DNA from 2 places in the Streptomyces sp. NPDC055013 genome. Region 1 is predicted to be linked to the other one. Evidence: riboswitches for the same ligand, from Rfam matches in the RefSeq annotation. Region 1 holds a riboswitch; the other holds the start of a gene.

What was found. Region 1 has a riboswitch for thiamine pyrophosphate ahead of thiO (glycine oxidase ThiO). Riboswitches for the same ligand answer to the same signal wherever they lie in the genome.
Region 2: linked by a shared signal. The riboswitch ahead of ACWGDB_RS16785 (thiamine ABC transporter substrate-binding protein) and the one ahead of thiO (glycine oxidase ThiO) in region 1 are both predicted to bind thiamine pyrophosphate.

What each region holds. Positions count from the first base shown of each region.
Region 1 is NZ_JBSGVW010000012.1:222,357-238,183, forward strand. It holds gene ACWGDB_RS18225 (SAV_6107 family HEPN domain-containing protein) at 138-719, opposite strand; gene ACWGDB_RS18230 (ATP-binding cassette domain-containing protein) at 889-1,662, shown strand; gene ACWGDB_RS18235 (YhgE/Pip family protein) at 1,634-3,718, shown strand; gene ACWGDB_RS18240 (TetR/AcrR family transcriptional regulator) at 3,742-4,371, shown strand; gene ACWGDB_RS18245 (DUF4126 domain-containing protein) at 4,766-5,380, shown strand; gene ACWGDB_RS18250 (phytoene desaturase family protein) at 5,449-6,963, shown strand; gene ACWGDB_RS18255 (SCO2102 family sporulation regulator) at 6,994-7,950, opposite strand; gene metF (methylenetetrahydrofolate reductase [NAD(P)H]) at 8,008-8,931, opposite strand; gene thiE (thiamine phosphate synthase) at 9,064-9,726, opposite strand; gene ACWGDB_RS18270 (Rv2175c family DNA-binding protein) at 10,244-10,609, opposite strand; gene ACWGDB_RS18275 (NAD(P)/FAD-dependent oxidoreductase) at 10,687-11,916, opposite strand; gene ACWGDB_RS18280 (hypothetical protein) at 11,949-12,323, opposite strand; TPP riboswitch at 12,376-12,487, shown strand; gene thiO (glycine oxidase ThiO) at 12,485-13,651, shown strand; gene thiS (sulfur carrier protein ThiS) at 13,648-13,860, shown strand; gene ACWGDB_RS18295 (thiazole synthase) at 13,864-14,658, shown strand; gene pknB (Stk1 family PASTA domain-containing Ser/Thr kinase) at 14,777-15,827, shown strand, end outside.
Region 2 is NZ_JBSGVW010000011.1:137,987-153,813, forward strand. It holds gene ACWGDB_RS16725 (polyamine ABC transporter substrate-binding protein) at 1-163, opposite strand, end outside; gene ACWGDB_RS16730 (gamma-aminobutyraldehyde dehydrogenase) at 318-1,757, opposite strand; gene ACWGDB_RS16735 (Lrp/AsnC family transcriptional regulator) at 1,926-2,441, shown strand; gene ACWGDB_RS16740 (aspartate aminotransferase family protein) at 2,461-3,834, shown strand; gene ACWGDB_RS16745 (ABC transporter ATP-binding protein) at 4,019-4,759, shown strand; gene ACWGDB_RS16750 (hypothetical protein) at 4,741-6,114, shown strand; gene ACWGDB_RS16755 (VOC family protein) at 6,255-6,674, shown strand; gene ACWGDB_RS16760 (LOG family protein) at 6,712-7,836, shown strand; gene ACWGDB_RS16765 (LAETG motif-containing sortase-dependent surface protein) at 8,014-8,670, shown strand; gene ACWGDB_RS16770 (maleylpyruvate isomerase family mycothiol-dependent enzyme) at 8,760-9,557, opposite strand; gene ACWGDB_RS16775 (ABC transporter ATP-binding protein) at 9,583-10,602, opposite strand; gene ACWGDB_RS16780 (ABC transporter permease) at 10,603-12,204, opposite strand; gene ACWGDB_RS16785 (thiamine ABC transporter substrate-binding protein) at 12,297-13,400, opposite strand; TPP riboswitch at 13,480-13,585, opposite strand; gene rlmN (23S rRNA (adenine(2503)-C(2))-methyltransferase RlmN) at 13,631-14,737, opposite strand; gene ACWGDB_RS16795 (hypothetical protein) at 14,863-15,180, opposite strand.

The sequences.
Region 1 (15,827 bases):
TGCCGCGCGACGCCGACCGTCTCGCCGGACGGACGGTGATGCCCAGGGTGGGCCCGGACCGGGGACTTCGCGGGCGCACGCCGGGACCGCTGTCCTACGCCCCGGTAACACCCCCGGCACAGGCCCAGGATCCCCTCTCAGCCCGCGTCCGGCATGTCGTCCCGCGCGTGACGCGGACCCTCGGCCCCCTCCCGGTCCGTCCCGTCCAGGTCCGGTCGCGGCTGCGGCAGGACCGGCTGGAGCACCAGCATCCGCTCGACGAGGCGCAGGAACATCGCCACGTCGCGTATCAGGTCGTCGGCGTCCCGGCGGCTGGCCGCGCCCTGGATGCCCGCCTCGGCCCGGGCGCGGCGCCGGGCGCCGGAGGCGAACAGCGCACTCCACTCGGCGAGTTCGGGCACGATCTCGGGGAGCACTTCCCATGCGCTCCTGATGCGGGCCCGGCGCCTGGGGCTGGGTTCCGGTCGCCCCCGCGCGGCGAGGACGGCGGCGGCGATACGCAGGGCGGCGAGGTGGGCTGTGGCGTAGCGCTCGTTCGACGTTTCCAGTACGGCGGTTTCGTCCAGTCCGGCACGGGCCTGGGCAAGCAGGTCGAGGGCGGCGGGCGGGGCCGTGGTCCGGCGGAGCACGGGGTGCACGTCGCTCGCCGGGCCGGTCAGTGAGGGGGCAGGGCCGGTGGCGCGGCGCCGGCGGGCGGCTGCTGCGTGATAGCTGGCCATGACGAACCTCCTGTCGTCTGTGTGACGGCACGCCCTGATACGGGATGCCGTATGTGCCCATCGTGAGGTATGGCACTGACAATCCGTTCTGACCTGGGATTTTGCTTCGATCGAGAGTTCGGGCTAGTTTTTGCACTGACCAGTCAGTTCAAATGAAGAGGGGGCAGGGATGGGGGGAACCGTGGCCGCGGCCGGCGTCACGGCCCGGGGTCTCGGCCTCGAAGGGCCCCGCGGATGGGCATTCCGCGGGGTCTCCTTCGAGGCGGAGGCCGGCTCACTGATCACGATCGAAGGGCCGTCCGGCACGGGCCGTACGTGTCTGCTGCTCGCGCTCACCGGGCGGATGAAGCCCACCGAGGGGTCCGCCACCGTCGGCGCGGCCGGGCTGCCCAAGCGCATGGCGGCGGTACGGCGTGTCAGCGCCCTGGCCCATGTCCCGGGTGTGACCGACCTGGACCCGGCCCTGACCGTCGCCGAGCACCTGCGCGAACGGGCGCTGCTGCAGCGGCGGTTCGGCGACTCGTTGCGCGGGCTGCTGCGGCCGCGCGGCGAGCGCAGGAGCGAGGAGCGACAGCGGATCGACACCGCGCTGACAACGGCGGGGCTCGACCTGGACTCCCTGCCCAAGGGCTCGCGTACGGCCGTACGGGATCTGGAGCGGCTGGAGGGGCTGCGGCTGTCCGTCGCGCTGGCCCTCATCGCGCGCCCGCGCGTGCTCGGTGTCGACGACACCGACCTCAACCTCTCGGACGCCGAACGGGCCGAGGTCTGGGCGCTGTTGCAGTCGATCGCCGAGGCCGGGACCACGGTCGTGGCGGTGTGCAGCGAGGCCCCCGACGGGACGGTCAAGGTGTCGACGCGGGCGGCCGACGAGGAGCCCATGCCCGAGGAAACCGACGGAAAGGAGGCCGCCGATGCGCTCGCCGAGGCTGGCCGCGCTTGAGCTGAGGCGCTTCGGCCGGGGAAAGCTGCCGCGTGCCGCCCTGGTCGCGCTGCTGGTGCTGCCCCTGCTGTACGGCGCCCTGTACCTGTGGTCGTTCTGGGACCCGTACGGCCGTCTGGACCGCATTCCCGTGGCGCTCGTGAACGACGACAAGGGGGCGAGCGTCGAGGGCAAGAAGCTCGCCGCTGGCGACGACATCACCAAGGGGCTGCGCGAGAGCGACGTCTTCGACTGGCGGGAGGTGAGTGCCGCCGAGGCCCGGAAGGGCGTCGAGAACGGCACCTACTACCTGTCGCTGACCATGCCGGCCGACTTCAGTGAGCGCATCGCCTCCAGCTCGGGCGACTCCCCGGAGACGGGCGCACTTCAGGTGCGTACGAACGACGCGAACAACTACATCGTCGGGCAGATCTCACGGACGGTCTTCAGTGAGGTGCGCGAGGCGGCGTCCACGAAGGCGTCGCGGTCGTTCCTGGACAAGATCTTCGTCTCGTTCTCCGACATCCACGGCAAGACGGTCAAGGCCGCGAACGGCGCCGACAAGCTCGAAGGCGGCATCGGGAAGGCGGAGAAGGGCTCCAAGGACCTTGCCGACGGGCTGAAGGACGCCAAGAAGGGCAGCGGCAAGCTGGCCACGGGTCTGAAGAAGCTCAACACCGGCGCGGGCGATCTGGAGGACGGCTCCAGGCGGGTCGCGGAGGGGACGCAGACGCTGGCCGACAGGGTCAACGGGGTCGACAAGAAGATCGGGCCGTTCCTGAAGGACAACGAGAAGACCATCGGGGACTCCGCCCGGCTGGTCGCCGACGCCTCGGGCGCTATCCGCAACAACCTCGACGACTGGGTCGAGCGCGCTCCGGGCGCCGCCGAGGACGCCCACAAGGCCTCCGACGCGCTGAACCTCATCCACAAGGCGCGCTGCGAGGACGCGGTCCTGCCCGACCCGGCCTGTTCCGACTTGAAGAAGGCGAAGCAGTCGGCCGCGGACGTGGCGACGATCGCGGACGATCTCAACACGCTGGTCACCGACCAGAAGGGCGATCTGGCCAAGCTCGACAAGCACCTCGCCACCCTCCAGAAGCAGTCCCAGGCGCTGGCCGACCGCGCACCCCGCCTCTCCGAGGACCTCGACGACGCCGTCAGCAGGATCAACAAGCTGAACCAGGGGGCCGGCAAGGTCGCCGCGGGCGCCAAGAAGCTGCACTCGGGCCTCGGCTCGGCCAAGACCGGCGCGGCGGACCTGGACACCGGCGTGGGCGAGCTCAAGTCCGGCGCGGTCGACCTCAACGGCGGCATCTACAAGCTCGTCGACGGCTCCGGGAAGCTCTCGGACGGGCTGCACGACGGTGCCGAGCGGATCCCCGACTACGACAAGAAGGCACGCGAGCAGCGCACCGAGGTCATGTCCGACCCGGTCCAGCTCGTCTCGCGGGACATGCACAAGGCGCCCAACTACGGCACCGGTTTCGCCCCGTACTTCATCCCGCTGTCCCTGTGGGTGGGCGCGATGGTGGCGTACATGGTGATCACGCCGATGAACCGGCGCGCGCTCGCCGCGGGCGCCTCGGCCTGGCGGATCGCGCTGGCCGGCTGGCTGCCGGTGGTGGCGATCGGGGTGCTGCAGACGGTGGCCCTGATGTCGGTGCTGCACTGGGCGGTCGGGCTGCAGATGGTGCGGGCGGCCGGGACGGTGGGCTTCCTGTTCCTGGTGACCGCGTGCTTCGCGGCGATCGTGCAGTGGCTGAACGCGCGCTTCGGGGCGGCGGGCCGGATTCTCGTCCTGGCGTTCCTGATGCTGCAGTTGACGTCCGCGGGCGGCACCTATCCCGTGCAGACCAGCCCGGGCTTCTTCAACGCGCTGCATCCCTTCCTGCCGATGAGCTACGTCGTGGAGGCGCTCAGGAGGCTCATCACGGGCGGCGGTCTGGAACCGGTGTGGCAGGCGTGCGTGGTGCTCGTCGCCTTCACCGCGGCCGCCCTCGCGCTGACCGCCCTGTCGGCACGTCGCCGGCAGGTGTGGACGCTCGACCGGCTGCACCCGGAGCTGACCCTGTGAACGCGCGCGGGACAATCAGGCCCATGGAAAGCAGCAACGCCGCGTCGGGCGGCAGCACGCGCCGTGAGGCCACCCGGCAGAAGCTCTACGAGGCGGCCGTCACACTCATCGCCGAACAGGGCTTCTCCGCCACCACCGTTGACGAGATCGCCGAACGGGCCGGAGTGGCGAAGGGCACGGTCTACTACAACTTCGCCAGCAAGTCCGTCCTCTTCGAGGAGCTGCTGCGCCACGGAGTCGAACTCCTCACCGCGTCCCTGCGGGAGGCGGCCGAGAAGACCGCGCGGGACGGCGGCAGCAAGGTGGACGCCCTGGACGCGATGATCCGCGCGGGGCTGGTCTTCATCGACCGCTACCCGTCCTTCACCCAGCTCTACGTCGCCGAGCTGTGGCGGACGAACCGGGCCTGGCAGTCCACGCTGATGGTGGTCCGGCAGCAGGCCGTCGCGGTCGTCGAGGGCGTGCTGCGGGAGGGCGTGGACAACGGCGAGTTCAGCGAGGAGATCGACGTCCAGCTGACCGCCGCCGCCCTGGTCGGCATGGTCCTGGTTGCCGCGCTGGACTGGAAGTCGTTCCAGCCGGAGCGCTCCCTGGACGACGTGCACTCGGCGCTGTCCCGGCTGTTGCAGGGCCGGGTGAGCGGCCGCCGCTGACGCGGCAGCCGTCGTACGCACACGAAAGCGCCGGTCCGACGGTGGCCGCGTCCCCCGCGGGCCACCGTCGAACCGGCGCCTTCTCGTGCTCCCCCGATTTCCCCCGTACTCCCCCGTGTCCCCCCTGGACCCCCGTCCGGTCGTTCCCCCGGGTCCCCCGTCTCGCTCCCGCCGACGCCGGGCCGGCGGAAGGAGCGGATCCGGGGCCGCTCCGATTCCGGCGCCCCGTGTCGCCGGTTCCGGAGCCGATCCCCTTCTCCGTGCCCTAACTCTCTCGTTCAGGCAGGTCGCGCCCCATCCGCGCGCGTACTCAACTCACCGACTAGGTACGCGTACTCAGGACTGCGCACTCATCCCCAAGCCCCGCCGTTGCCGACTGGTTACGATCGCGTCCGTGTCCATACTTCCCTTGATCTTCACCAGCGGCTGGGCCAGCGGCATCAACTCCTACGCCGTGGTCCTGCTGCTCGGCGTGTTCGGCGCGACAGGGCTGAGCGACGAGGTGCCCGAGGCGCTGCAACGGCCCGACGTACTGATCGCGGCCGGCGTGCTGTTCCTCTGCGAGGCCGTCGCCGACAAGATCCCGTACGTGGACTCGGCGTGGGACTCGGTGCACACCGTGATCCGGCCGTTGGCGGGCGCGGTCGTGGCCGCGCTGCTCGCCGGGCAGAGCGGGTCGCTGCCCGAGCTGGCGGCGGGTGCGGTCGGCGGTTCCACGGCGCTGGTGAGCCACCTGGTCAAGGCGGGCACGCGGATGGCGGTCAACACCTCGCCGGAGCCGTTCAGCAACATCGTGGTGAGCATCGCCGAGGACCTCGGGGTCGGCGCCCTCATCACCCTCGCGATCTTCTACCCCGTCGCCGCGGCGGTCATCGCGGGCGTCCTGCTGCTCGGCGGGCTGCTGCTGCTCCTGTTCCTGGTCTCCCGGATCCGTCGCTTCCTGCGCCGCAGGGCGGAGCGCCGGGAGGAGAAGCGGCTCGCCCAGGCGGTGGGGCAACCGCCCGGCTGAGGCCGCTGCCTGCGCTTGCGCCCGAGGTCAGGGAGCCGTTGTCAGTGGCGGCCGATACAGTCCCACGTATGGCAAGGATTGCGGTGATCGGCGCCGGGATGGGCGCGATGGCGGCCGCTGCCCGGCTCGCCGTCGCGGGCCACCGGGTGGCGGTGTACGAGCGTACGGAGACGTACGGCGGAGCGGTGCGCCGCTTCGAGCGCGACGGCTTCGGGTTCGACACGGGCCCGGGGTTGCTTCCCCTCCCCGCCGTGTACCGCGATCTGTTCATCAAGACCGGCAAGGAGCCCCTGGAGGCGTGCGTCGAGCTGGTCCAGGTCGACCCGTCCGCGCGGCACGTCTTCGCGGACGGCACCGAGGTCCGGGTGCCGAACGCCTCGCGCGCGGGCGTCGTGACAGCCCTCGACGAGGCGCTGGGCGCCGGTACGGGCGGCCGGTGGGGGGACTTCCTGGTCCGCGCCCGCGAGGCCTGGGACCGCACGCGCAGGCCGTTGCTGGAGGAGCCCCTGTGGCCGAACTGGCAGGTGCTGGCCGAGCGCGAGCCCTACCCTGCGGTCCCCCACAAGCGGTTCCTGCGCACCCGCCGGGCAAGCACCCTCGCCGAGGTCGGCGCCTGGGAGTTGCGCGACCCCCGGCTCGTCGCGCTGCTGGAGAGCCACGCGCTCGCGTACGGCCTGGATCCGCGTGAGACGCCGGCGAGCGCGTCGGTGCTGCCGTATCTGGAGCACGCGTTCGGGATCTGGTATGTGCGGGGCGGTATACGGGAGTTGGCGCGGGCGGTGTACGAGCGGTGCGTGGCCCGGAAGGTCGAGTTCAGCTTCGGCGCGGAGGTCTCCGGGGTCCTGGAGAAGGACGGCCGGGCGGCGGGGCTCGAACTGGCCGATGGTTCGGTCGTGGAGGCCGACTTCGTGGTCTCCGGGGTCGCCCCCGGGGTGCTGGACCGCTTCGTCCGGGGCACGGCGCCGCGCGGCGAGGCCGAGGTCACGCCCCGGCGCGGGGCGGCGAGCCGTCTGACGGTCCTGCTGGCACTGCGCGGCGCCCGGCCGGAAGGTACGGCGCACCGCACGGTGGTGCACGCGGCGGACCGTGAGGCCGAGTTGGAAGCCGTGTTCGGGGCGGCCGGGGGCATGCCCGCGCGACCCACGGTCACCGTCCTGCGGCCCGGCGACCCGGCGCTGGTTCCGGACGCCGGGCATGAGGCGATCACGCTCACGTCGACGGTGCCGGCACAGTTCGACCGGAGTTGGGCGGAACCGGAGAACGTCGACCGGCACGCCGAAGTCCTGATCACGGTCGCGGAGCGTGCCGTGCCGGACCTGCGCGCCCGGCTCCTCTGGCACGAGGTTCGTTCCCCGGCCGACATCGCTGAGGAGACCGGCACGGACGGCGGAGCGGTTCCGGCACCCGCGCTGGCCGCGGCCGAGGGGCGGCTGCTGCACCCGTCCAACAGCACGGCCGTATCCGGTTTGTTCACGGTCGGCGGCTGGTCCCACCCGGGCGGCGGGCTCCCCCACGCCGGCATGTCGGGCGCGCTGGTGGCGGGACTGATCGTGGAAGGGCCTGACTTCCGGGGCTCTCAGTGACCCGGGTGTGAGCGGCGCCGTGCGGGGCCGTCAGAAGCGGTACTGCTCGTCGTACCCCTGACCCTGCCCGTGCTGCTGGCCGTCGCCCTGGTACGGGTACTGCTGCTCGGGCGGGAGTTCGCCGCCGTACGCCTCGTCGGTGCGCTGCTGCGGAACCCAGACTCCGCCGGACGGGGTCTCGCCGTAGCCGCCGGTGGCGTACTGGTCCTGGGCATAGCCCTGCTGGTTGTACTGCTGCTGGCCATAGGCGTCGTAGGAGGCACCGCCGTAGGTCTGGGTGCCGATGTACGGGTCGGAGTACGCGGCGTACTGCTGCTGGCCGGTGCTGTCGTAGCCGTACTGCTGCTGGTCGTAGCCGCTGTAGCCGTCGTACGCATAGCTCTGGTCGGCCGTCGCGTACTGGTCCTGGGGCTGACCCGTGGCCGCGTAGTTCTGGTCGGCGGCGGCGTAGGCGGGGTCGCCGCCGTATATGCCGTAGGAGCCCGTGTCGTCCGGCAGGGGCTGCGGCTCATACACGGAGGTCGTCTCGGCGGCGGTGGGCTGAGCTGCGCGCGACGGGGTGAACACGTCGTCGCGGTCGTAGTCGTCGCCGTAACCGACGTTGTCCTGGCCGTACTTGGCGTCGTTGCCCGCGTAGCCGCCCTCCGCCTCCAGGTCGGAGACCTCGAGGGTCGGCTCCTGTCGGTCGGGCTCACCGCGGCGGCGCTTGGCGGCGGCCAGCGGGCCCAGGGCCGGCGCGGAGACCGCCCAGCCGGCCGAGAAGCCGCGGCGGAACGACAGCGTGACGTAGGTCTGGCCGACCGCGAACGCCGCCGCGCCCAGACCGATGACGATGACGGAGGGAATCAGCACCCCGACCACGACGCCGAGGAACCCGACGAAGGCGAGCAGCCGCCAGCGCAGCCGCGCCTTGTACTGCAGCAGCACCTCGCCCAGCAGCCACAGCGCGACGACGCCGAATGCGATGTAGAGGACCGTCCAGCCCATGTACGCCCCTCTCCCAGTGGCCGCCTACGCAGTGTGACGTATATCAGGACGGCCGGTCTAGGCCTGCGGTGGGTGGTGCAGGCCCAGGCTTTCGTAGATTTCCAAGGTAGCTGTGGAGTTGTTGAGCGTGATGAAGTGCAGTCCGGGCACTCCCTCGGCCAGCAGCCGCGCGCAGAACTCCGTCGCGAACTCGATGCCAATGGAGCGTACAGCCGCGGGATCGTCCTTGGCTGTGAGGATCCGCTCTTTCAGGGCGGCCGGGAAGGCGGCGTTGGTGAGGGAGGGGATGCGTTCCAGCGTCTTTACGCTGGCGATCGGCATGATCTCCGGGATGATCGGGGTGTCGCAGCCCGCGGCCGATACGCGGTCGCGCAAGCGAAGGTAATCCTCCGGTTCGAAGAACATCTGCGTGATCGCGTAGTCCGCGCCGGCCCGGCACTTGTCGACGAAGTGACGGACGTCCGCCTCCCAGTCGGCTGAGCGCGGGTGCATCGCGGGGAAGGCCGCGACGCCCACGCAGAAGTCGCCGGACGCCTTGATCAGTTCGACGAGTTCGGCGGCGTAGGCGAGGCCCTGGGGGTGCGGCACCCACTCGCCCAGCGGGTCGCCGGGCGGGTCGCCGCGCAGCGCTAGCATGTTGCGGATCCCGGCGTCGGCGTACTGCCCGATGATGTTGCGCAGGTCCGCCACCGAGTGATCGACGGCGGTGAGGTGCGCGATCGGGGTGAGCGTGCTGTCCGAGGCGATCGCCTCGGTCGCCTTGACCGTGCCCGCGCGGGTGGAACCGCCCGCGCCGTAGGTCACGGAGACGAAGTCGGGGCCTACGGCCTCGACCCGGCGCAGCGCGTTCCACAGGTTCCGCTCGCCCTTCGGGGTCTTGGGCGCGTAGAACTCGAACGAGTACGTCGTCTTTCCGGTCGCGAGCATCTCGCGCACGGTACGAGCGTGGTCCGATCTGATGGATGCGGTGCCGAGGGCCATACCCGCAGGTTAGTCAGGGGGCCCCGGTCCCCCAACCGGACACCGGACATTTGCCCGATTTGCCGGGTTGTTGTCCACGCCTTGGACAAACGTCAGGAAATCCGGGGTGTCCAGCGGGGCGAAGGCGGTGGGCTACCCCTGCCGCAGCCGCTTGGCGAACTCCGCCGCCGCCGCGCCCGGGTCGTCCGCCTCCGTGATCGCCCGTACGACGACGGCACGGCGGGCGCCCGCCTCCAGCACCTGGTCGAGGTTGGCGAGGTCGATGCCGCCGATGGCGAACCAGGGGCGGTCGGTACCGAGGGCTGCGGTGTGGCGGACCAGGTCGAGACCGGGGGCGTGGCGGCCGGGCTTGGTGGGGGTCGGCCAGCAGGGGCCGGTGCAGAAGTAGTCGACGCCCTCCTGGACGGCGGCCGCGGAGGCCTCGGACTCGGAGTGCGTGGAGCGGCCGACGAGGACGTCGGCGCCGAGGATGGCGCGGGCCGCGGGTACGGGGAGGTCGCCCTGGCCGAGATGCAGGACGTCGGCGCCGGCGGCGTGGGCCACGTCGGCACGGTCGTTGACCGCGAGGAGCTTGCCGTGCCGGGCGCAGGCGTCGGCGAAGACCCGCAGATGCTCCAGCTCCTCGGCCGCCTCCATGCCCTTGTCCCGCAACTGCACGATGTCGACGCCCCCCGCCAGCACGGCGTCCAGGAACTCCGCGAGGTCGCCCTGCTGCTTGCGGGCGCCGGTGCAGAGGTAGAGCCGGGCATCGGCGAGCTGGGCGCGGGCGGTGCCTGCGGTGACGGTGTCGGACATACGGTGCCCCCTGTGGTCGGGTTGCCGGACGGGTGACGTCGGGCGGGTGCCGGACGGTGGCACGGTAGCCGGAGCGGGCCGCGCCGTTGCGGAGCGGTGGGGTGTGGTGGGCCGCGGCGCGGTGGCACCGGGCCCGGCCACCGGTGCGGGCGAGGCCCGGCCCCGTGCCCTGGGACTGCGCCCTCCGGCGGCCCCGACCGCAGTGCGGCACCGGCCGACGCGGCAGGACCGCCGATCCGTCCGGCCCGACCCATGTCGGCCCGGACGGCCGAAACCCCCGCGCTCGCGGAGACGCCGTCGCGCCGGTGGCCGTAACCGGCCGCAACCGGTTACGGCCCCGAACGGGAGCGGCAGGTTCTCCCCGCCGCTCCACGCCACTCCATGCCGCTCCACGGTGCCCCCACCGTGCGCCACGCACGTCCCGCTCCCGGCTTCGGGCCGCAGCCGACCTCGGCCGTGGCCCATGGTGCGGCCCCGGCCCGTGCGCCGGACGGTGTTCGGCTCGGTGGGTTCGGACTCAGACGGCGAGCGCCTGGGCGCGGCGCTTCACCTCCGTGCCGCGATTCTCACTGAGGGCTTGCGCGGGGGTGCCGGGCAGGCTGTCGTCGGGGGTGAAGAGCCACTCCAGCATCTCTACGTCCGTGAAGCCGTCGTCCCGCAGGAGCGTCAGGGTCCCGGACAGACCCTTGACGACCTTGTCCTCGTCGATGAAGGCGGCGGGGACGTGCAGCGCGCGGTTCTCACCACGGCGTACGGCGATGAGCTGGCCCTCCTTGACCAGCTGCCGGACGCGGGTCACCTCGACGCCGAGCATTTCGGCGATGTCGGGGAGGGTGAGCCAGGCGGGGACGAGAGCATCGGTTCTTGCGTCAATCTCGGTCACGGAAACAAGCCTGCCATCTGCCACTGACAGTCGGAAGTCAGGCCGGTCCACCTGGGAGGACCTGTTGGGGTGACGTGCTACGCCACCGCCGCCTTCATCGGCCGTCCCGGGTCCCTCAGCAGCTCCGCGTCGACCGGCGTGCCCGCCTCGATCAGCCGTCGGCCCTGTGCGAGATCCCTCGGTCGGCCCACCGCCAGCAGGGCGACGAGTCGGTCGCCCCGCAGCCAGCAGACGGTCCAGGCGGGGCCCGTCGGGTCGCCGCGCCACAGGAGGGTGTCGGCGGCGGCGTGATGGCCGGCGTACTGGACGAAGCGGCCGAACTGCTCGGACCAGAAGTACGGCACGGGGTCGTAGATCGCGGAGCTCTCACCGAGGATGTTCGCGGCGACCGTGCGCGGGCCCTGGAGGGCGTTGTCCCAGTGGTGGACCAGGAGGCGCTCGCCGTACCGTCCCGACGGGAAGGAGGCACAGTCGCCGACCGCGTAGACGTCCGGTACGGACGTGCGCAGGCGCTCGTCGGCCACGACGTCTCCGTGTGCTCCGAGCTCGATGCCCGAGTCGGCCAGCCAGGCCGTGGCGGGCCGCGCCCCGATGCCGACCACGACCGCACCGGCGGGCACCCGCGAGCCGTCGTCGAGGATCACCTCGCCGGGCTCGACGCGCTCCACGCGCGCGTGCGTGCGCAGCACCGTCCCGCTGTCCTGGTACCAGGCGGTCATCGGCGCGGTCACCTCCGCGGGCAGCGCAGCGGCGAGCGGCCGGTCGGCGGCCTCCACGACCGTCACCGCGCAGCCCGCCTCGCGCGCGGCCGTGGCGAACTCCGCGCCGATCCAGCCCGCCCCGACCACCACGATGTCGTGCTGGCGGGCCAGCACCGGCCGCAGCCGCTCGGCGTCGTCCAGGGTGCGCAGCAGATGCACGCCGGGCACGCCCTCCGCGCCCGGCAGCCGGATCGGTTCGGCGCCGGTGGCCAGCACGAGGACGTCGTACGGGACGGGCCCGGCCTCGGTGTCCAGCCGGCGCTCGGCGGGGCGCACGCCCAGGACCTCGCGCCCCAGCTGGAGTTCGACGCCGAGCGCCTCGAAGTCGACGTCGAAGGCGGAGCCCTCGGCCTTGCCGAGCAGCACGGCCTTGGACAGGGGCGGCCTGTCGTACGGCTGATGGGGCTCGGCGCCGATCAGTGTGACGGTGCCGGTGAAGCCCTTTTCCCGCAGGGCGACCGCGGTCTGCACGCCGGCCATGCCCGCGCCGGCGACGACCACGCGGCGTGCCGCTGACGTGCCCCGTTGCTGCGTCTGCTCGCTCACCTGATCACCATAGACAACTGACTATTCGTCAGTCAGGGGGCGTGCTCAGTGACCTGCTGCACAACCTCGACCGGAAGCTCCTCCACCACGCTGGTCCCGCTGCCCGCCTGCGACTCCCACTCCCAGCTCTCCTCCAGCCGCACCCGCCCGTCGGACAGCTCGACCACCGTCGACACGCAGTGCCCCGACGATGTCGCCCCGTCCCGCTTGAGCTGCACGTACCGGAAGTCCAGCCGGTCGCCTTCCCTGGTGCCCACGAGACGGCCGCGTACGACGTCGCCGCCCGTGTACTCGGCCCAGATCTCGCCGTCCTTCTCGTGGTACGTGAACCGGGTGCGCGTACCCACCTGACCTGGGGCCTGGTCCGCGACCGGGGCGAGGACGAGGCCGTCGAGCGAGCGGGGCATGGGCGCGGGCTCCCTTACTGAGACTTACGGCGGCGGGCTAGGGTGGCCAACGTAGAGCACTCGCGGGAGCCCGGACGCACCGGGCTGAGAGGGAGGCTGGCGGCCTCCGACCGTACGAACCTGATCCGGGTCATGCCGGCGAAGGGAGGGGCTGGACGCCCATGTCGCGTACGCGAACGTCAGACGTCCTTGTCATCGGGGGCGGAATCATCGGCCTGGTCACGGCGTGGCGGGCCGCGCAACGCGGGTTCACGACGGGAGTCGTGGATCCCGAGCCGGGTGGCGGCGCCGCCCAGGTGGCGGCCGGGATGCTGGCCGCCGTCACGGAACTGCACTACGGCGAGCAGACCCTGCTGGGCCTGAATCTCGCCTCGGCCCGCCGTTACCCGGACTTCGTGGCCGAGCTGAGCGACCTGACCGGCCATGACCTCGGCTACCGGCGGTGCGGCACGCTCGCCGTCGCGCTGGACGCGGACGACCGCGCTCATCTGCGCGACCTGCACGCCCTGCAGCGCCAGTCCGGCCTGGACTCCGAGTGGCTGTCCGGGCGCGAGTGCCGGCGCCTGGAGCCGATGCTCGCGCCAGGTGTGCGCGGCGGGCTGCGGGTGGACGGCGACCACCAGATCGACCCGCGGCGGCTGTCCGGGGCGCTGGTGGCCGCGTGCGAGCGGGCCGGAGTGGTCTTCCACCGGACCTGGGCCGAGCGCTTCGACGTCACACGGGGCCGGGCTGCGGGAGTCACCACGGCGGACGGCAACGAGCTGCGCGCGGGCCAGGTCGTCCTCGCGGCCGGCAGCCTCAGCGGACGACTGCCCGGAGTCCCGGACGACGTGGTGCCGCCCGTACGCCCCGTGAAGGGGCAGGTGCTGCGGCTGACCGTGCCGAAGCGGTACGCGCCGTTCCTGAGCCGGACCGTACGGGCCGTGGTGCGGGGCAGCCAGGTGTATCTGGTGCCGCGCGAGAGCGGGGAGCTGGTCGTCGGGGCGACGAGCGAGGAGCTGGGCTGGGACACCACGGTGACCACGGGCGGCGTCTACGAGCTGCTGCGCGACGCGCACGAGCTGGTGCCGGGCATCACCGAACTGCCGCTCACCGAGACGCGGGCCGGCCTGCGCCCCGGCTCCCCCGACAACGCTCCGCTGCTCGGCCCGACCGAGCTGGAGGGGTTGTCGCTGGCCACCGGGCACTACCGCAACGGCGTGCTGCTCACGCCGGTCACCGGCGACGCCATGGCGCACGTCCTGACCACCGGCGAGCTCCCGGACGAGGCCCGCGCCTTCACCCCCAGGCGCTTCGGCGCCGCCGCACTCACGGAGCAGCCCGTATGAGCATCCCGGTCACCATCTCGGTCAACGGCGAGCGTCGGCAGATCGAGCCGGGGACGGCCCTCGACACGCTCGTGAAGTCCCTCACCGCGGCGCCCTCGGGAGTTGCCGCCGCCCTCAACGAAACCGTCGTCCCGCGCACGCAGTGGCCGTCGACGTCCCTCTCCGAGGGGGACCGCGTCGAGGTCCTGACCGCCGTCCAAGGAGGCTGAACCATGGCCGACGATCCCTTTGTCATCGGGGGTACGTCCTTCTCGTCCCGTCTGATCATGGGCACGGGCGGGGCGCCCAGCCTGGACGTGCTGGAGCGGGCGCTGCTGGCGTCCGGGACCGAGCTGACGACGGTCGCGATGCGGCGGGTGAACGCCTCGGTGCACGGCTCGGTGCTGTCGGTGCTGGAGAAGCTCGGAATCCGGGTGCTGCCGAACACGGCGGGGTGCTTCACGGCGGGAGAGGCCGTGCTGACGGCCCGCCTCGCGCGCGAGGCGCTCGGTACGGATCTGATCAAGCTGGAGGTCATCGCCGACGAGCGGACGCTGCTGCCGGACCCGATCGAGCTCCTGGACGCGGCCGAGACGCTGGTGGACGACGGGTTCACCGTGCTGCCGTACACCAATGACGACCCGGTGCTGGCGCGGAAGCTGGAGGACGTCGGCTGTGCGGCGATCATGCCGCTGGGGTCGCCGATCGGTTCGGGGCTCGGCATCCGCAATCCGCACAACTTCCAGCTGATCACGGAGCACGCGCGCGTGCCGGTGATCCTGGACGCGGGAGCCGGTACGGCGTCGGACGCGGCGCTCGCGATGGAGCTGGGGTGCGCGGGTGTGATGCTCGCCTCGGCGGTGACGCGAGCCCAGGAACCGGTGCTGATGGCCGACGCGATGCGGCATGCGGTGGAGGCCGGGAGGCTGGCGCACCGGGCGGGGAGGATTCCGATGCGGCACTTCGCGGAGGCGTCGTCGCCGGTCGGGGGCATGGCGCGGCTGGACCCGGAGCGCCCCGCATTCTGAACGCACGTTCGATGGAAAGCCTTCGGCCATGAGGCGTCCGTCACAGGTCAGCTTCAGTCCCGCCCCGATCCTGGCCGAATTGGGAGGCGTGTCAGTGTCGGCTCGTACACTCACCTGCGTGGATACGACCCTTCAGGACCCTCTGGTCGGGCAGGTGCTCGACGGCCGGTATCGCGTGGACGCGAGGATCGCGGTCGGCGGGATGGCCACGGTCTACCGGGCCGTGGACACCCGCCTCGACCGCGTACTCGCGCTCAAGGTGATGCATCCCGCCCTGGCGGTCGACGGGGTGTTCGTCGACCGGTTCATCCGGGAGGCGAAGTCCGTGGCCCGGTTGGCGCACCCGAACGTGGTGCAGGTCTTCGACCAGGGCACCGACGGGTCGTACGTCTATCTCGCCATGGAGTACGTCGCGGGCTGCACCCTGCGCGACGTGCTGCGCGAGCGCGGGGCGCTGCAGCCCCGCGCCGCCCTCGACATCCTTGAGCCGGTGCTGGCCGCGCTCGGTGCCGCGCACCGCGCCGGGTTCGTGCACCGGGACATGAAGCCGGAGAACGTGCTCATAGGGGACGACGGCCGGGTCAAGGTCGCCGACTTCGGGCTCGTGCGGTCCGTCGACACCGTGACCAGCACCACCGGTGCCGTGCTCGGCACCGTCTCCTATCTCGCGCCCGAGCAGATAGAGCAGCCCGGCGCCGCCGACGCCCGCGTCGACGTGTACGCGTGCGGTGTCGTGCTCTACGAGATGCTCACGGGCGACAAGCCGCACGACGCGGACTCCCCCGCCGTGGTGCTCTACAAGCACCTGCACGAGGACGTCCCGCCGCCCTCGGCCATCGTGCCGGGCCTGGCGTACGAGCTCGACGAGCTGGTCGCCTCGGCCACCGCGCGCACCCCGGACATCCGCCCGTACGACGCCGTGGCGCTGCTCTCACAGGCCCGGGACACGCGCGCCGCGCTGAGCGCGGACCAGCTGGACGCGGTGCCGCCGCAGGCCCTCACGGCGGAGCACAGCAACGCCGACGACCGTACGAGCGTGATCCCGCGCGCGCTGAACATCCAGCGGCCGCTGCCGGTGAACGAGGACGAGCCGGAGCGCGAGGCCGTCTTCAACCGGACCAGCCGTCTGGAGTCGCCGCCCCCGCCGCCCCGGCGCCGGTCACGGACGT
Region 2 (15,827 bases), on a different contig from region 1:
GCCGCTTGTCGGTGGCGGAGACATCGGTGGCGGCCCGGTCGCCGGGCGACACGTAGGCGGGCCGCACACCGCAGCCGGCGAGCCCACCGAGCGCAGCGCCCGCACCGAGGGTGCGCAGCAAAGTCCGGCGGGACAGCGGGGAGTGCACTGGTGGGAGGTCCATTGCCGCAGCATGCCGCCGCGACACGGAGCCGGGCAATGGACGCCCCGTCAAGCGGAACGGTGCCAAGCAGACACCCTGTCGATCACGCCCTCAGGGGCGCGGGGAACTGCGCGATCAGCCCCCACGCCCCCGCGGCCGAAATACGGCCTACGGCCTACGCATCCAGGGACGTCATCACGTGCTTGATCCGCGTGTAGTCGTCGAACCCGTACGCCGACAGATCCTTGCCGTACCCGGACTTCTTGAACCCGCCGTGCGGCATCTCCGCAACCAGCGGGATGTGCGTGTTGATCCACACGCACCCGAAGTCCAGCGCCTTGGACATCCGCATCGCACGCCCGTGGTCCTTGGTCCAAACCGACGAAGCGAGGGCGTACTCGACGCCGTTGGCCCACTCGACGGCCTGCGCCTCGTCCGAGAAGGACTGCACGGTGATGACCGGGCCGAAGACCTCCTTCTGGACGATCTCGTCGTCCTGCTTCAGGCCGGACACCACGGTCGGCGCGAAGAAGTACCCCTTGTCACCGACCCGGTGACCGCCGGCCTCGACCTTGGCGTGGGCGGGCAGCCGCTCGATGAACCCGGAGACCTGCTTGAGCTGGTTCGGGTTGTTGAGCGGGCCGAACAGCACGTCCTCGTCGTCCGGCTGCCCGGTCTTGGTGTCGGCGGCTGCCTTCGCGAGCGCCTGCACGAACTCGTCGTGGATGGCCTCGTGGACGAGGACGCGCGTGGCGGCCGTACAGTCCTGCCCGGCGTTGAAGAAGCCCGCGACGGAGATGTCCTCGACGGCCTTGGCGATGTCGGTGTCGGCGAAGACGACGACCGGCGCCTTGCCGCCCAGCTCCAGGTGGACCCGCTTGAGGTCCTTGGACGCGGATTCGGCGACCGACATACCGGCCCGCACCGAACCGGTGATGGAAGCCATCGCCGGAGTCGGGTGCTCGACCATCAGCCGCCCGGTGTCACGGTCGCCGGTGATGACGTTGAAGACACCCTTGGGCAGGACGCCTCCGATGATCTCGGCCATCAGGACGGTCGACGCCGGAGTGGTGTCCGACGGCTTCAGGACGACCGTGTTGCCCGCCGCGAGAGCCGGCGCGAACTTCCATACGGCCATCATCATCGGGTAGTTCCAGGGCGCGACCTGCGCGCAGACGCCGATCGGCTCACGGCGGACGATGGAGGTCAGGCCCTCCATGTACTCACCGGCCGAGCGGCCCTCGAGCATCCGCGCCGCGCCCGCGAAGAAGCGGATCTGGTCGACCATCGGCGGGATCTCCTCGGACCGCGTGAGTCCGATCGGCTTGCCCGTGTTCTCCACCTCGGCCGCGATGAGCTCTTCGGCCCGCTCCTCGAACGCGTCGGCGATCTTCAGCAGGGCCTTCTGTCGCTCGGCGGGGGTCGCGTCACGCCACGCGGGGAAGGCGCGCGCGGCGGCCTCCATCGCGGCGTCGACGTCCGCCTGCCCGGACAGCGGTGCGGTTGCGTACGCCTCGCCCGTCGCGGGGTTGACCACCTCGGTGGTCCGTCCGTCGGCGGCGTCCCGGAACTCACCGTCGATGTAGTTGCGCAGACGACGCAGCTCGGTGCTCACTGCCGGCCTCCTGTCAGGTCGAACTGTCCATTCTCTGAGACACCCACCCTAATCGGCTGACCCACGTTTTCAACACCCCCACTGGGGCCCCTTCTGCGAAATCCGCAGGTCTCGGTCGCGTAAACAACGAATTTCATCGCCTCGACCTTGCGGAACTATCGAGACGTCGTGCACAGTGACGTCGTGGCCAGTCGAAGCGCAGAGCACAGGGACTCCCGCGAGTCCAGGAACGGCGGTCCTCAGCTGGACGCCGTCTCCCTTGCCATCATCGAACAACTTCAGGAGGACGGCCGCCGGCCGTACGCCGCCATCGGCAAGGCCGTCGGCCTGTCCGAGGCCGCCGTGCGCCAGCGCGTCCAGAAGCTGCTCGACCAGGGCGTCATGCAGATCGTCGCCGTCACGGACCCGCTCACCGTGGGCTTCCGCAGGCAGGCGATGGTCGGCGTGCATGTCGAGGGCGACGTGGAGTCCGTGGCCGACGCACTGACCGCCATGGCCGAATGCGAGTACGTGGTGATGACGGCCGGGTCCTTCGACCTGATGGTGGAAATCGTCTGCGAGGACGACGACCACCTCCTGGACGTCATCAACCGACGCATCCGCGCCGTCCCCGGAGTGCGCTCGACGGAGAGCTTCGTCTACCTCAAGCTCAAGAAGCAGACCTACATGTGGGGAACCCGATAACCGTGAGGACCCGATAACCGTGAGCACCAACAGCCCTCAGGACCTCAGCAGGACCGCGTACGACCACTTGTGGATGCACTTCACGCGTATGTCCTCGTACGAGAAGGCCCCCGTCCCGACGATCGTCCGGGGCGAGGGCACCTACATCTACGACGACAAGGGCAGGCGCTACCTCGACGGGCTCGCCGGCCTGTTCGTGGTGCAGGCCGGGCACGGCCGCGTCGAGCTGGCCGAGACCGCCTTCAAGCAGGCTCAGGAGCTGGCATTCTTCCCGATCTGGTCCTACGCGCACCCGAAGGCCGTGGAGCTGGCCGAGCGTATCGCGGACCACGCGCCGGGCGACCTCAACAAGGTCTTCTTCACCACCGGCGGCGGCGAGGCGGTGGAGACCGCCTGGAAGCTGGCCAAGCAGTACTTCAAGCTGACCGGCAAGCCCACCAAGCACAAGGTCATCTCGCGCGCGGTCGCCTACCACGGCACCCCGCAGGGCGCCCTGTCCATCACGGGCCTGCCGGCCCTCAAGGCCCCCTTCGAGCCGCTGGTCCCGGGCGCGCACAAGGTGCCGAACACCAACATCTACCGCGCCCCGATCTTCGGTGACGACCCGGAGGCCTTCGGCCGCTGGGCCGCCGACCAGATCGAGCAGCAGATCCTCTTCGAGGGCCCTGAGACCGTCGCCGCGGTCTTCCTGGAGCCGGTCCAGAACGCGGGCGGCTGCTTCCCGCCCCCGCCCGGCTACTTCCAGCGGGTGCGCGAGATCTGCAACCAGTACGACGTCCTGCTGGTGTCGGACGAGGTCATCTGCGCCTTCGGCCGCCTCGGCACGATGTTCGCCTGCGACAAGTTCGGCTACGTCCCGGACATGATCACCTGCGCCAAGGGCATGACCTCGGGCTACTCCCCGATCGGCGCCTGCATCATCTCCGACCGCCTGGCCGAGCCGTTCTACAAGGGCGACAACACCTTCCTGCACGGCTACACCTTCGGCGGCCACCCGGTGTCGGCGGCGGTGGGCCTCGCCAACCTCGACCTCTTCGAGCGCGAGAAGCTCAACCAGCACGTCCTCGACAACGAGGCCGCGTTCCGCGCGACGCTGGAGAAGCTGCACGACCTTCCGATCGTCGGCGACGTCCGCGGCAACGGCTTCTTCTACGGCATCGAGCTCGTCAAGGACAAGGCGACCAAGGAGTCGTTCAACGACGAGGAGACCGAGAGGGTTCTGTACGGCTTCCTCTCCAAGGCCCTGTTCGACAACGGCCTGTACTGCCGTGCCGACGACCGAGGCGACCCGGTCGTCCAGCTCGCGCCGCCGCTGATCTCCAACCAGGAGACGTTCGACGAGATCGAGCAGATCCTGCGCGCGACGCTCACGGAGGCCTGGACCAAGCTCTGACCTCACGAGGTTCGCGCGACGGCGGGGGTGCACCCGTAGGAGTGAGAAGGGTGCACCCCCGCCGCGTGCTGTCCGTCGTTGCGCCCCCGGATCCTTAGCGTGCCTTGTAACCGATCGGCCCTGTCTTCGTTCCCCCGCACGGGGGAACGGCCCGGGAACTACGGATCTGACGAGGTGTACGCCCATGGAGGCTCCGCCGGACAACGACGTGCTCTGGGCACGCGCGCTGCACTTCACGCACCGCGACGGCTCCCCCGCGCTCGGCGGGGTCTCGCTGGGTGTGCGTGAGGGTGAGATCCTCGCCGTCACCGGTCCCCGCGGCAGCGGCAAGACGGCTCTCCTGCAGTGTCTGTCCGGCCTGGCCCCCGCCCGGAGCGGCGAGGTCTGGTTCAACAGCGTGCCGGTGCACACCATGACCCCGATGGCGCGCGAACGGCTCCGCCGCGACCGCTTCACCTGGATCGACCCGGCCCCCTCGCTCGTCCCCGAGCTGAACGTCTGGGAGAACGCCGCGCTCCCGCTGATGCTGCGCGGCACCAGCCGTCGCCGCGCCAAGACGACCGCGCTGGAGTGGCTGAACCGCCTCGATGTCGGCGAGGCGGCCCGCAAGCGCCCGCACCAGCTGGTCCAGGCCGAACGCCAGCGCGTGTGTCTCGCCCGAGCCCTGGCCCCCTCCCCCACGGTCCTGTTCGCCGACGAGCCGACGGCCCCGCTGCACCGCACCGACCGCGCGCACGTCCTGCGCACCCTGACGACAGCGGCCCGCTCGCACGGCATCACCGTGGTCCTGGCCACCCACGACGCGGAGAACGCGGCCTTCGCCGACCGCACCCTCGCCCTGCTCGACGGCCGGCGCGTGAACACGGTGCACCTGCCCCCGGTCACCGCGACGGAAGGCCGGGCCGCGTGCTCGCTCTCCGTCTGAGCCGCGGCGCCCAGCCCGCCGTACAGCTGCGCCGCCTGCTCCTGGCCACGGCGTCGGCGGGCACGGGCTTCCTGCTGCTGTGCGCCCTGGGCTACGCCATGTCCCACGCCGACTCGGCCGCGTCGGCGCTGCGGCTTGCCTGGTGCGTGCCCCCGATGGCCGCGACGATCCACTTCGCGGTGGCGGTGGCCCGCACCGACCCCGGTACCAAGCCGCGCCCCGGCCTGTCGGCGATCGGCCTGGGTCCGGCCCGCCTGATGCTGGTCTCGGCCACCACCACGGCCCTGTCCTGCGCTCTCGGCTCGATGCTCGCCCTGCTCGTCTTCCTCCACCTACGGGGCGACCTGACCGGAATGCCCTTCGACGGCGCCGCCTCGCAGTTCCTGGCGGCGAACGCCCCCCTCCCTCTGCCGGCCGCTCTGACCCTGCTGACCCTGACCCCGGCCATCGCGTCGACGACGGTGGCGCTGGCCCTGCGCCCGAAGGAGCCCGGGCCCACCGGGGCGCGGGGCGCGCGACGGCCGTTCGGGGGCCAGGTGAGGCGGGGCCGCGCGGCCGCGCCGGGCACCACGGAGGACAGCGGGGGCGCTGCCGCGCCGGCCGCGGACAGTCGTGCCGCCGAGGTGGCGCCCGCTCCGGAGAAGGACGGCACCCCACCGGCGCCCGGCCACGCGAGTGACGCCCCGGCGGCGGTCGACGACACCTGGCAGACGCCGGACCACGCGACCCATCTGCCGGCTCCCGGCAATCACCCCGCCGGCCTGCCCTGGGGCATCGCGGTCCTCGCCGCCGGCATCGCCGTGGAGGCCTACGCCGGCCGGGCCGCCACCCCCACTCCGCTCACCGTCCCCGCCGCCCTCCCCACCGGCCCCGCCGGAGTCCTGGTCGGCTGGCTCCTGACGGCCCTCGGGCTGGCCCTCGCCGCCCCCGGCCTCACCCACCTCTGCGGCCGCGTCCTGCAGGCCGTACGACCGGGCGCGGTACGCCTCCTCGCGGGCCGCGTCCTGATGGCGGAAGCCACCCGCATCGGCCGTCCCCTCGGCGTCGTCAGCGCCGTGGCCTCGGCGGCGTACGCCATGGCGCCCCTGTCCGCCCCCGCGGCCACCGACGCCATCGGCCCCCTCACCGCCGTCGGCGCCACCGTGGTCGCCGGCTGTGCCGTGGCCACCCTCCTCACAGCCGCCGTGGAGGCCAAGCAGGCCCGCGCCGACACCACGGCCGCACTGCTCCGCCTCGGCGCCCCCGCCACGTTGCTCCGCAGCGCGGCAGCCGTGCGCGTCGGCGCGCTGCTGGTCCTCTTCTGCCCGCTCACCCTGATCGTGGCCGAACTGGCCGCGGCGCCCCTGTCCCGCTGAAGCCTCCCGACGGGCCCCACCGAGCCGGTCGAAAAACTCGTAGGAAAAAAATCTCCGCAAGGCGATGACTTCCGCTCGGACCCCCGGTCTATCCCACCGAACAACAGCGAAAGCAGCAGCCACCCGAGGGAGAGACCACGATGACCGCCCCCGCCTACCAGCAGATGATCTTCCTGAACCTGCCCGTGAACGACCTCGGCGCCTCGAGGAAGTTCTTCACCGAGCTCGGCTTCGCGATCAACGAGCAGTTCAGCGACGACACCACCGCGTCGGTCGTGATCAGCGAGACCATCGTCGCGATGGTGCACACCCACGAGAAGTACGCCCAGTTCACGAAGAAGCCGATCGCGGACGCGACGAAGACCAGCGAGGTGCTGATCGCGCTGAGCTCGGAGAGCCGCGAGAAGGTCGACGAGCTGGTCGAGAAGGCGGTCGCCGCGGGCGGCTCCGTCACCGGCGAGACCCAGGACCACGGCTTCATGTACGGCCGCGCCTTCGACGACCTCGACGGCCACACCTGGGAGGTCGTGTGGATGGACCCGTCGGCCATCGAGGGCTGATCCCCACCGTCCTTTGCCGGGTGCCTAGCATGGGCGGGTGCAGACGATGCCCGCCCATGCGGCCCACCACGACGACCGTGAGATAGAGACGCTGGAGGAGTTCGACGCGACCGTCTCGGCGCGCGGCTCCCTGGCCGGATTCCGTGTCCAGGCCGTCGACCTGACGGACCGTACGCGCGAGTTGCTCACCGCGGACACGGCGGGCGCCGTCTTCCTCGGCTGCCCGATGCGCGAGGACGCGGCCGCCAAGATCCGCACGGACGGCGCCCTGGTCTTCCCGCCGGTCCCCGACCTGCCCTTCGACCCGTACCGGGGCCTGGTCTACTCACCCGACGATCTCTTCGCGTCGCTGGCGGACGGCTACGAGAACACGCCCGACGCCCACGCGTACGCCTGGTTCCAGCAGACCAAGGCGGACCGCGACATCCACGCCTCCATGCTCCGCGCGATCCACGACGACTCCATATCGGACGCGCTCGACGAACTCCTGTCCGGCACCCGGGTGGTGGGCGTCATGGGCGGCCACGCGATGCGGCGCGGCACGGAGGCGTACGAGGGGGCCGCGCGGCTCGGCCGGGAACTGGCCCGCGCCGGCTTCACGGTCGCCACCGGTGGCGGCCCGGGCGCGATGGAAGCGGCGAACCTCGGCGCGTACGCCGCCCCGCACGACGACGAGATGCTCGGCGACGCCCTCCGGCTCCTGGCGAAGGCGCCCCTGTTCACACCCTCGATCACCGAGTGGGCGACGGCCGCCTTCGAGGTGCGCGCCCGCTGGCCGCAGGGCGGCCGCTCCGTCGGCATCCCGACCTGGTTCTACGGCCACGAGCCGCCGAACCCCTTCGCCTCCCACATCGCGAAGTACTTCGCCAACGCCACCCGCGAGGACGGCCTCCTGGCCCGGTCGAACGCGGGCGTCGTCTTCCTGCCGGGCGCCGCCGGCACCGTGCAGGAGATCTTCGACAATGCGACGCCCAACTACTACGAGTCGCGCGGCGAGCCCACCCCGATGGTGCTCGTGAACAGGGCGCACTGGACGGAGCAGTTGCCGACCTGGCCGCTGTTGCAGGCCCTCGCCCGGGATCGGTCGATGGAGTCCCGTATCGCCCTGGTCGACCGGATCGAGCAGGCTCCGCAGGCGCTGAAACGCCTCAGCGAGCAATAAGAGGGCAAAGGCAACGTGCGTGGGGGGCGTACGCGTTGACACTGCTTATGCCACGCTTATAAACCTGTGAGACTCCTGGGGACGGTGATGTCACATCGCCGCCTCGTTCAACCCCCCTCAGTGGTGCAACTCGTAAGGACAAACGTGTCCATAAACCGCCGTACCGTTGCGCGCTCCGTGCGCGCTCTTGGTGTTGCGTCCGCCTCCGCCGCCCTCACGCTCGGCTTCGCGGGCAACGCCCTCGCCTGCAACATCAGTGAATTCTCCGCCGAAGCCAAGTGCGACGGCGACAAGGGCGTCATCACGGTCACCGACGTGGACCCCAGCGGCATCCCCGCGACCGTCAGCGTCTACCTGCAGAACAACGGCGCCGACCTGAAGAAGGTCGGCGAGCAGGTGGTCAAGGGCTCCCGCGAGGGTGTCACCATCACCTTCGCCGAGAACTGGAAGCCGGACGCCGAGTACCGCGTCCACGTCAAGGCCGCGGGCTACGTCGACGAGGACATCAAGCCGAACCTGACGACCCCGTCGACGGCCTGCAAGAAGGAAGAGGAGGAGCCGCCGGCTCCGTCGGACACCCCGACCCCGTCCGACTCCGCCTCGACCCCGGCCGAGGAGACGCCGGCCCCCGCGCCCTCGGAGAGCGAGAGCACCGCTCCCGCGGACACGGCGAGCAGCGCCCCGTCTCCGGCGACCGACGACTCCAACCTCGCCGAGACCGGTGCGAACTCCAACACCGGTCTGATCGCCGGCATCGCGGTCGGCCTGGTCGCCATCGGTGGCGGCGCGGTCTTCTTCGGACTGCGGCGCCGCGGGGCGAGCAGCGACCGCTGACGCGCCCGTAGAGCACCTCCGCTGTGGCCCGTCCCCTTCCCCCGGGGGCGGGCCACACGCCTGCTCCACAGAGCCACGCCCCGCGCCTGTCAGCCGAACGTCGCCCGCTCCAGCCAGAACTCCAGCAGCTCCCGCTCGCCGAGGACCTCCAGCTCCGGGCTGTCCAGCGGCAGTCGGCGGTAGAAGGCGAGCAGTACGGCGGTGAGCGGGCCGCGGAGCGCGACGGTCGCCTTCTCGTGGCCGCGCCGCCAGGCGACGACTTCGTGGTCGAGTTCGACAAGCCATTCGGCGTTCACCTCGGCGGTACTGTCCGTGGCGTGCAGATGGATGCTGCTCCCTGGCCGGCACAGCTCTCGCGCCGGGTCGTCCGGAAGCGTCCGCTGCGCCCACTCGACGATCTCCAGCCACTCGTCGATCGCGTCGGCGGCGACGTCGGGCGCCACCTCGTAGGGCAGTCCGGCGGCGAGTGTCGCGTCCGCGCGATGGATCGTGATCTCGTGGGTCATACGCCGGGCCCAGAATCCGGCGTTGAGCACGCCGGCCCAGCCCCACACCTTGGCGTCGGGACCGGCCTCCCGCAGCGTGCCGACGATCATCTCGCCGGTCTGAGCGAGCCATGCGTCGAGCGCGGCGGCGTCACCCTCGCCCTCGGGGCCGGCGAATCCCGGCACCTGCTCCTCCGGGACCTCCTCCTCGGCCCGCGTCCGCACGGTCAGCTCCACCCAGCGCAGGGCGCCGCCCGTGTGCCGGACGAGCTGTTCCAGCGACCAGTCCGGGCAGGTCGGAACGGTGGCCGACAGGTCGGCGCCCGAAGTCACCAGGGCCCTCAACAGGCCGATCTGGTGGGCGATTTCGTCGCAGTAACGATCATGCGGGAGTGACGTCATGCCCCGCACCCTATGTGCGGGGTGATCAGCCCAGCACCACAATTTCCGCCGCGTCGAACCCCACGCCGACGGCGTCCCCGACCTCGGGCGCCTCCCGCAGCGCACACGCCGCCTCCAGGCGCGGCGCGTCCTCCGGCTGGAGGTGCACGGCGACATGCGTGCCCTTGAACGTGCGCGCCGTGACCGTGCAGCGCAGCCCCGAGTCCGGGGCCACGAGCCGCACCCCGGCCGGCCGCACGAGCAGCGTCCGGGTGCCCTGCGCGGCGTTCTCGCCCACGGGCAGCTTGCCCCAGGGGGTGTCCGCGACCTCCCCCGCGACCGTGCCCTCGACCACGTTCTCGAACCCGAGGAAGCGCGCCACGAACTCGTCCACCGGACGCTGCCACACCTCGAGCGGCGTACCGGTCTGGGCGATCCGCCCGTCCCGCATCACCACGACCCGGTCGGCGAGCGCGAAGGCCTCGCCCTGGTCGTGCGTCACGGCCAGCACAGTGGTGCCCAACCGGCCGAACAGTTCCCGGAGTTCGACCACGAGCCGCTCCCGCAGCGAGCGGTCGAGCTGACCCAGCGGCTCGTCCAGCATCAGCAACCGCGGCCTCGGCGCGAGCGCACGGGCCAGCGCCACCCGCTGCTGCTCACCGCCGGACAGGGAGGCGACGGCGCGGCGGGCGGCGCCCGGCAGTCCGACCAGATCGAGCAACTCCCCTACCCGATCGGCCTGTTCGGCCTTCGAGGCGCCGTGCATCCGCGCCCCGAAGGCCACGTTGCCGCCGACGTCCCGCTGCGGGAAGAGCTGGTGGTCCTGGAACATCAGCCCGACCTCCCGCTTGTGCGCGGGCACCCCCTCCTGGTCCCGCCCGTCGAGCAACACCCGCCCCTCGTCCAGTGGCTGGAGCCCGGCCACCACCCGCAGCAACGTCGACTTGCCGCTGCCGCTCGGCCCCAGCACGCACACGATCTCGTGCTCGGTTACGTCGAGGCCGACCGCGTCCAGCACGGCACGCCCGTCGAACCGCACCGTCGCGTCCGCAAGGCTCAGCAGCATCTAGAACTCCCCGGTCCGGTCGGTGCGCAGCCGCTCCAGCACCAGCAGCGCCACCGCGCACACGATCATCAGAATCGTCGAAAGGGCCATCGCCTGCCCGTAGTTGAGATCGCCGGCCCGCCCGAGCAGCCTCGCCACGGCCACCGGCAGCGTCGGGTTGTCGGGCCGCGCGATGAACACGGTCGCCCCGAACTCGCCCAGCGACACCGCGAAGGCGAACCCGGCCGCGATCAGCAGCGCCCGCCGCACCATCGGCAGATCCACCTCACGCCAGACCCGCCACGGCGACGCCCCCAGCACCGAAGCCGCCTCGCGCAGCCGCTGGTCCACGGCACGCAGCACGGGCAGCATGGTCCGCACGACGAAGGGCACGCCGACCAGCGCCTGCGCGAGCGGGACCAGGATCCACGTACTTCTGAGGTCCAGCGGCGGCTCGTCGAGGGCGATCAGGAACCCGAAGCCGACCGTCACCGCGGACACCCCGAGCGGCAGCATCAGCAGCGCGTCGAAGCCCCGTACGGACCGGCCCGCGTCCCGTCGGGTCAGCGCGGCCGCGGCCAGACCGCCGATCAGCACGGCGATGGCGGTGGCGGCGACGGCGTACTGCAGCGAATTGCCGATGGCCTCGATGGGCGGGACGAGGAAGACGCCGACGTCGGCACTGGTCAGCGCCCGGTAGTAGCCGAAGTCGGGCGCGTCCAGCGACCGCTGCACCAGCACGGCCAGCGGCAACACCAGGAGTACGGCGATGACGACCAGGACACCGGCCAGCAGCGACCACTGCCCCGCCCCGCGCGGCCGCCGCGCGGTCACCGACGCGTCCACCAGGCGCAGGGCGCTCTCCCGCCGCCGTACCGTCCAGGCGTGAACGGCGAGGATCGCGCCGACGGCGAGGAACTGGACGATCGTCAGGACGGCCGCCGTGGACAGGTCGAAGATCTCCGACGTCTGCCGGTAGATCTCGACTTCGAGCGTCGAGAAGGTCGGGCCGCCGAGAATCTGCACCACACCGAAGGAGGTGAAGGTGAACAGGAAGACCATCAGCGCGGCGGCGGCCACGGCGGGCCCGAGCGCCGGGAGGGTGACCTGGCGCCAGGCTTTCAGGGGCGACGCCCCCAGCATCCGCGCGGCCTCCTCCTGCCGCGGATCGAGCTGCGACCAGAGCCCGCCGACCGTCCGTACGACGACGGCGTAGTTGAAGAAGACGTGAGCGAGCAGGATGGCCCACACGGTGGTGTCGAGCCGTACGCCCCACAGCTCGTCGAGGAGTCCGCCACGGCCGACCAGCGCGAGGAACGCCGTGCCGACGACGACCGTCGGCAGCACGAACGGGACGGTCACCACGGCTCGCAGGATCTGCTTGCCGGGGAACTCCAGGCGGGCGAAGACGTAGGCGCCCGGCAGCGCGATCAGCAGGGTCAGCGCGGTGGAGGCGAGCGCCTGCCAGGTCGTGAACCACAGGACATGCCGGATGTCGGACTGCCCGAGCACCTCCAGGAGGCGCCCGAACTGCCAGACCCCGTCGGCCTTCAGGCCGCGCGCGACGATCGCGGCGACGGGAAGGGCGAAGAAGACCGCGAAGAACGCGACGGGCACGGCGATGAGGCCGAACCGCACCGCCGCGCTTCGCGCGCGTCCCCTGCGGAAGGCGCCCTTGCGGGGCGTGCCCTCGTCGGGGGTGCCCTCGTGGGGGGCTACTTCAGAACGAGCGAGGTCCACGACTTGACCCAGTCGTCACGGTTGTCGGCGATCTTCGCCGGGTCCAGGGTCTCGGGGTCCTTGGCCTGCGGTCCGTACTTCGCGAACTCCGCGGGCACCTGGGCACCCTCGACCACGGGGTAGACGAACATGTTGAGCGGCATGTCGTCCTGGAACGTCCTGGTGAGCAGGAAGTCGAGGAGCGCCTTGCCGCCCTCGGTGTTCCGGGCGTTGCTGAGCAGGCCGGCGTACTCGACCTGGCGGAAGCAGGTGCCCTGGGCGACCCCCGTGGGGGCCGTCGTCGGCTTCGGATCGGCGTAGATCACCTCGGCGGGCGGCGAGGAGGCGTACGACACGACGAGCGGACGGTCGGCCTTGGCCTTCTTGCCGCCGGCGGAGCCGGAGAACTCCTCGTTGTAGGCCTGCTCCCAGCCGTCGACGACCTTCACGCCGTTGGCCTTCAGCTTCTTCCAGTAGTCCTGCCAGCCGTCGTCGCCGTACTTGGCGGCGGTGCCGAGGAGGAAGCCGAGGCCGGGCGAGGAGGCGGAGGCGTTCTCGGTGACGAGGAGGTTCTTGTACTCGGGCTTGATCAGGTCGTCGAGGGAGGTCGGCGGGTTCAGCTTGTGCTCGCTGAAGTACGCCTTGTCGTAGTTGACGCAGATGTCGCCGGTGTCGATCGGGGTGACCCGGTGCTTGTCCTGGTCGGCCAGGTACTCGGCCTTGATCTTGTCCGAGCCCTTCGGCTCGTACGACTGGAACAGCCCGTTGTCGAGCGCCCTCGAGAGCAGGGTGTTGTCGACGCCGAAGAAGACGTCGCCCTGCGGGTTGTCCTTGGTGAGGATGGCCTTGTTGACGGCCTGGCCGGCGTCGCCGTCCTCCAGGACCCTGACCTTGTAGCCGGACTGCTTCTCGAAGGCGGCGAGGACGCTCTTCGAGACGGCCCACGAGTCGTGGCTGACGAGCGTGACGGTCTTGGATCCGCCGCCGTCGCCGCTGCCGGCGTCGGACGACCCGCACGCGGTCAGCCCGGGCAGCGCGACGAGGCCCAGCCCGACGGCCAGGGCCATGGTCTTCACCGTGGACTTCTTGGTGATGCTCACTAATTCCTCCTGGGGGTGACCAGGAAGAGACGCGGCCCTGCCCGGAACCCTTGGGAGGGCTCCGGGCAGGGCGCAACAGCTCGAGTGGTGACCGATCTCCCTACCCAGAATGACCTGGGCCAGGTTCGGAGGGTCTGCGGCCGATGCCGCACTCTCAGCGCTGTGGCGCTCCCCTGTCGGAATATGAAGATGTATTCACGCCATATGAAAATGTACCTACGGCGGTCAGACTACCGTTCGGTCGCGGCGAGCTGCCCACACGCCCCGTCGATCTCCTGACCACGGGTGTCCCGAATCGTCACCGGCACACCATGGGCGGCGATGGCCTCCACGAACGCCTTCTCGTCCTCGGGGCGCGACGCGGTCCACTTGGAGCCCGGAGTCGGGTTCAGCGGGATCAGGTTCACATGCACCGGCTTGCCCTTGAGCAGCCGCCCGAGCCGGTCACCTCGCCAGGCCTGGTCGTTGATGTCCCGGATGAGCGCGTACTCGATGGACAGCCGACGGCCCGACTTGGCGGAGTACTCGAACCCGGCGTCGAGCACCTCGCGCACCTTCCACCGCGTGTTCACGGGGACGAGGGTGTCGCGCAGCTCGTCGTCGGGCGCGTGCAGCGAGATCGCGAGCCGGCACTTGAAGCCCTCGTCGGCGAACCGGTGGATGGCCGGGACGAGACCGACGGTCGAGACGGTGATCCCGCGCTGGGACAGCCCGAGCCCGTCCGGCTCCGGATCGGTCAGCCGCCGAATGGAGCCCACGACCCGGTTGTAATTGGCGAGCGGCTCGCCCATCCCCATGAAGACGATGTTGGACAGCCGGGCGGGCCCACCGGGCACGTCCCCGTCCCGGAGCGCCCGCATCCCGTCCACGATCTGGTGCACGATCTCGGCGGTCGACAGATTCCGGTCCAGTCCCGCCTGCCCCGTGGCACAGAACGGGCAGTTCATCCCGCATCCCGCCTGGGAGCTGATGCACATGGTCACCCGGTCCGGATACCGCATCAGCACCGACTCGACGAGCGTCCCGTCGAACAGCCGCCACAGCGTCTTGCGCGTGGTGCCCTCGTCGGTCGACAGATGCCGTACGACCGTCATCAGCTCGGGGAACAGCTCCTCCCGCAGCTTGGCCCGCGCCCCGGCCGGGATGTCGGTCCACTGCTCCGGCTCGTGCGCGTACCGCGCGAAGTAGTGCTGCGACAGCTGCTTGGCACGAAACGGCTTCTCGCCGATCGCAGCGACGACGTCCTTGCGCTCAGCAGGCGTGAGGTCGGCAAGGTGCCGCGGCGGCTTCTTGGCTCCGCGGGGGGCGACGAAAGTGAGTTCTCCGGGTGCAGGCATAACTCCCCCAGTGTCGCAGATCCACTTGGGTGACCTGCGGCTGCCACCGGCTACGACTGTCGTTAGTAGCCGTCACCGGTCGCCACTGAGCACCCTCGGACGGCCCAGAGACGGCCCAGGTTCGATCACGCGCCGGCTACCTGCCACTCATCGAGCCGGACCCTGACCTGGTGGTTGCGGTCGTCGTGCCAGTAGACCTCACCACTGACCGAGGCCCCGAGGGCCGGAAGCTCCATCCCCAGCGGCATGCGCGTGATCTCCGCCAGCGCGATGGCGTCCCGCGCACCATCTATTCGTACGAAGACCCCAAAGGGCTGGCGACCGATAACCGCTCCGGTGATCTTGCTCCCTGCAGGCAGAGCCGCGACGGTCGCCACCCAGCCCGCCCGCACCGCCTCGGCGGCCGGCATTTCAGGGCTCGCGGCCCACGCATACTCGTCCACCGCTGGATCATGACGCATCGAGCGATGGAAGGCGCCTGGCGTGCCCACATGCGCCCCTGAGGCACTTCCACCTACGCACACGTCATGCCGTCGAGTCAGGACCGGACCCGCTAAGCGGTCGATGACGTCCTACGTTTTTCCGACACAGCCACTGGCGCAACGACTGATACTCATCGGGGTCACCAATCCGTACGCAATACGACTACCGGGCAGCACTCAACGTCATCACTTGCGGAAATCACGGGCAGCAAGAGACGTAGTCGAAAATCACGGACGAGGAAATCTACGACTCCGCTTGGGTTGCGATCAGCGAGCACGAAAAGGGAAGTTTGCAGCGTCCGATACCTGGGGGCTGCATGGCCGAGTACCGCAGCGTCATCCACACCGCCGACATCGATGGGGTCGGCACAGACGCCAACGTCTCCTCACCCTGTACGGAGGCAGTAGCGGCGAAGTCCAAGTCGACTCGTCTGCAGACGATTTCGTGCCGGGAAGCGTATGCCTCCGCACATTCACCTTCCGGGAACTTGGGCCGCTGAAGTCACTCCGCATTCGACCCGACAACAGTGGCACTCGTCCGGGGTGACACTTGGAGCGAATCTAAGTAACCAACGAGTCGGACGCCTCGAAGTGGCCATTCGAGTGCA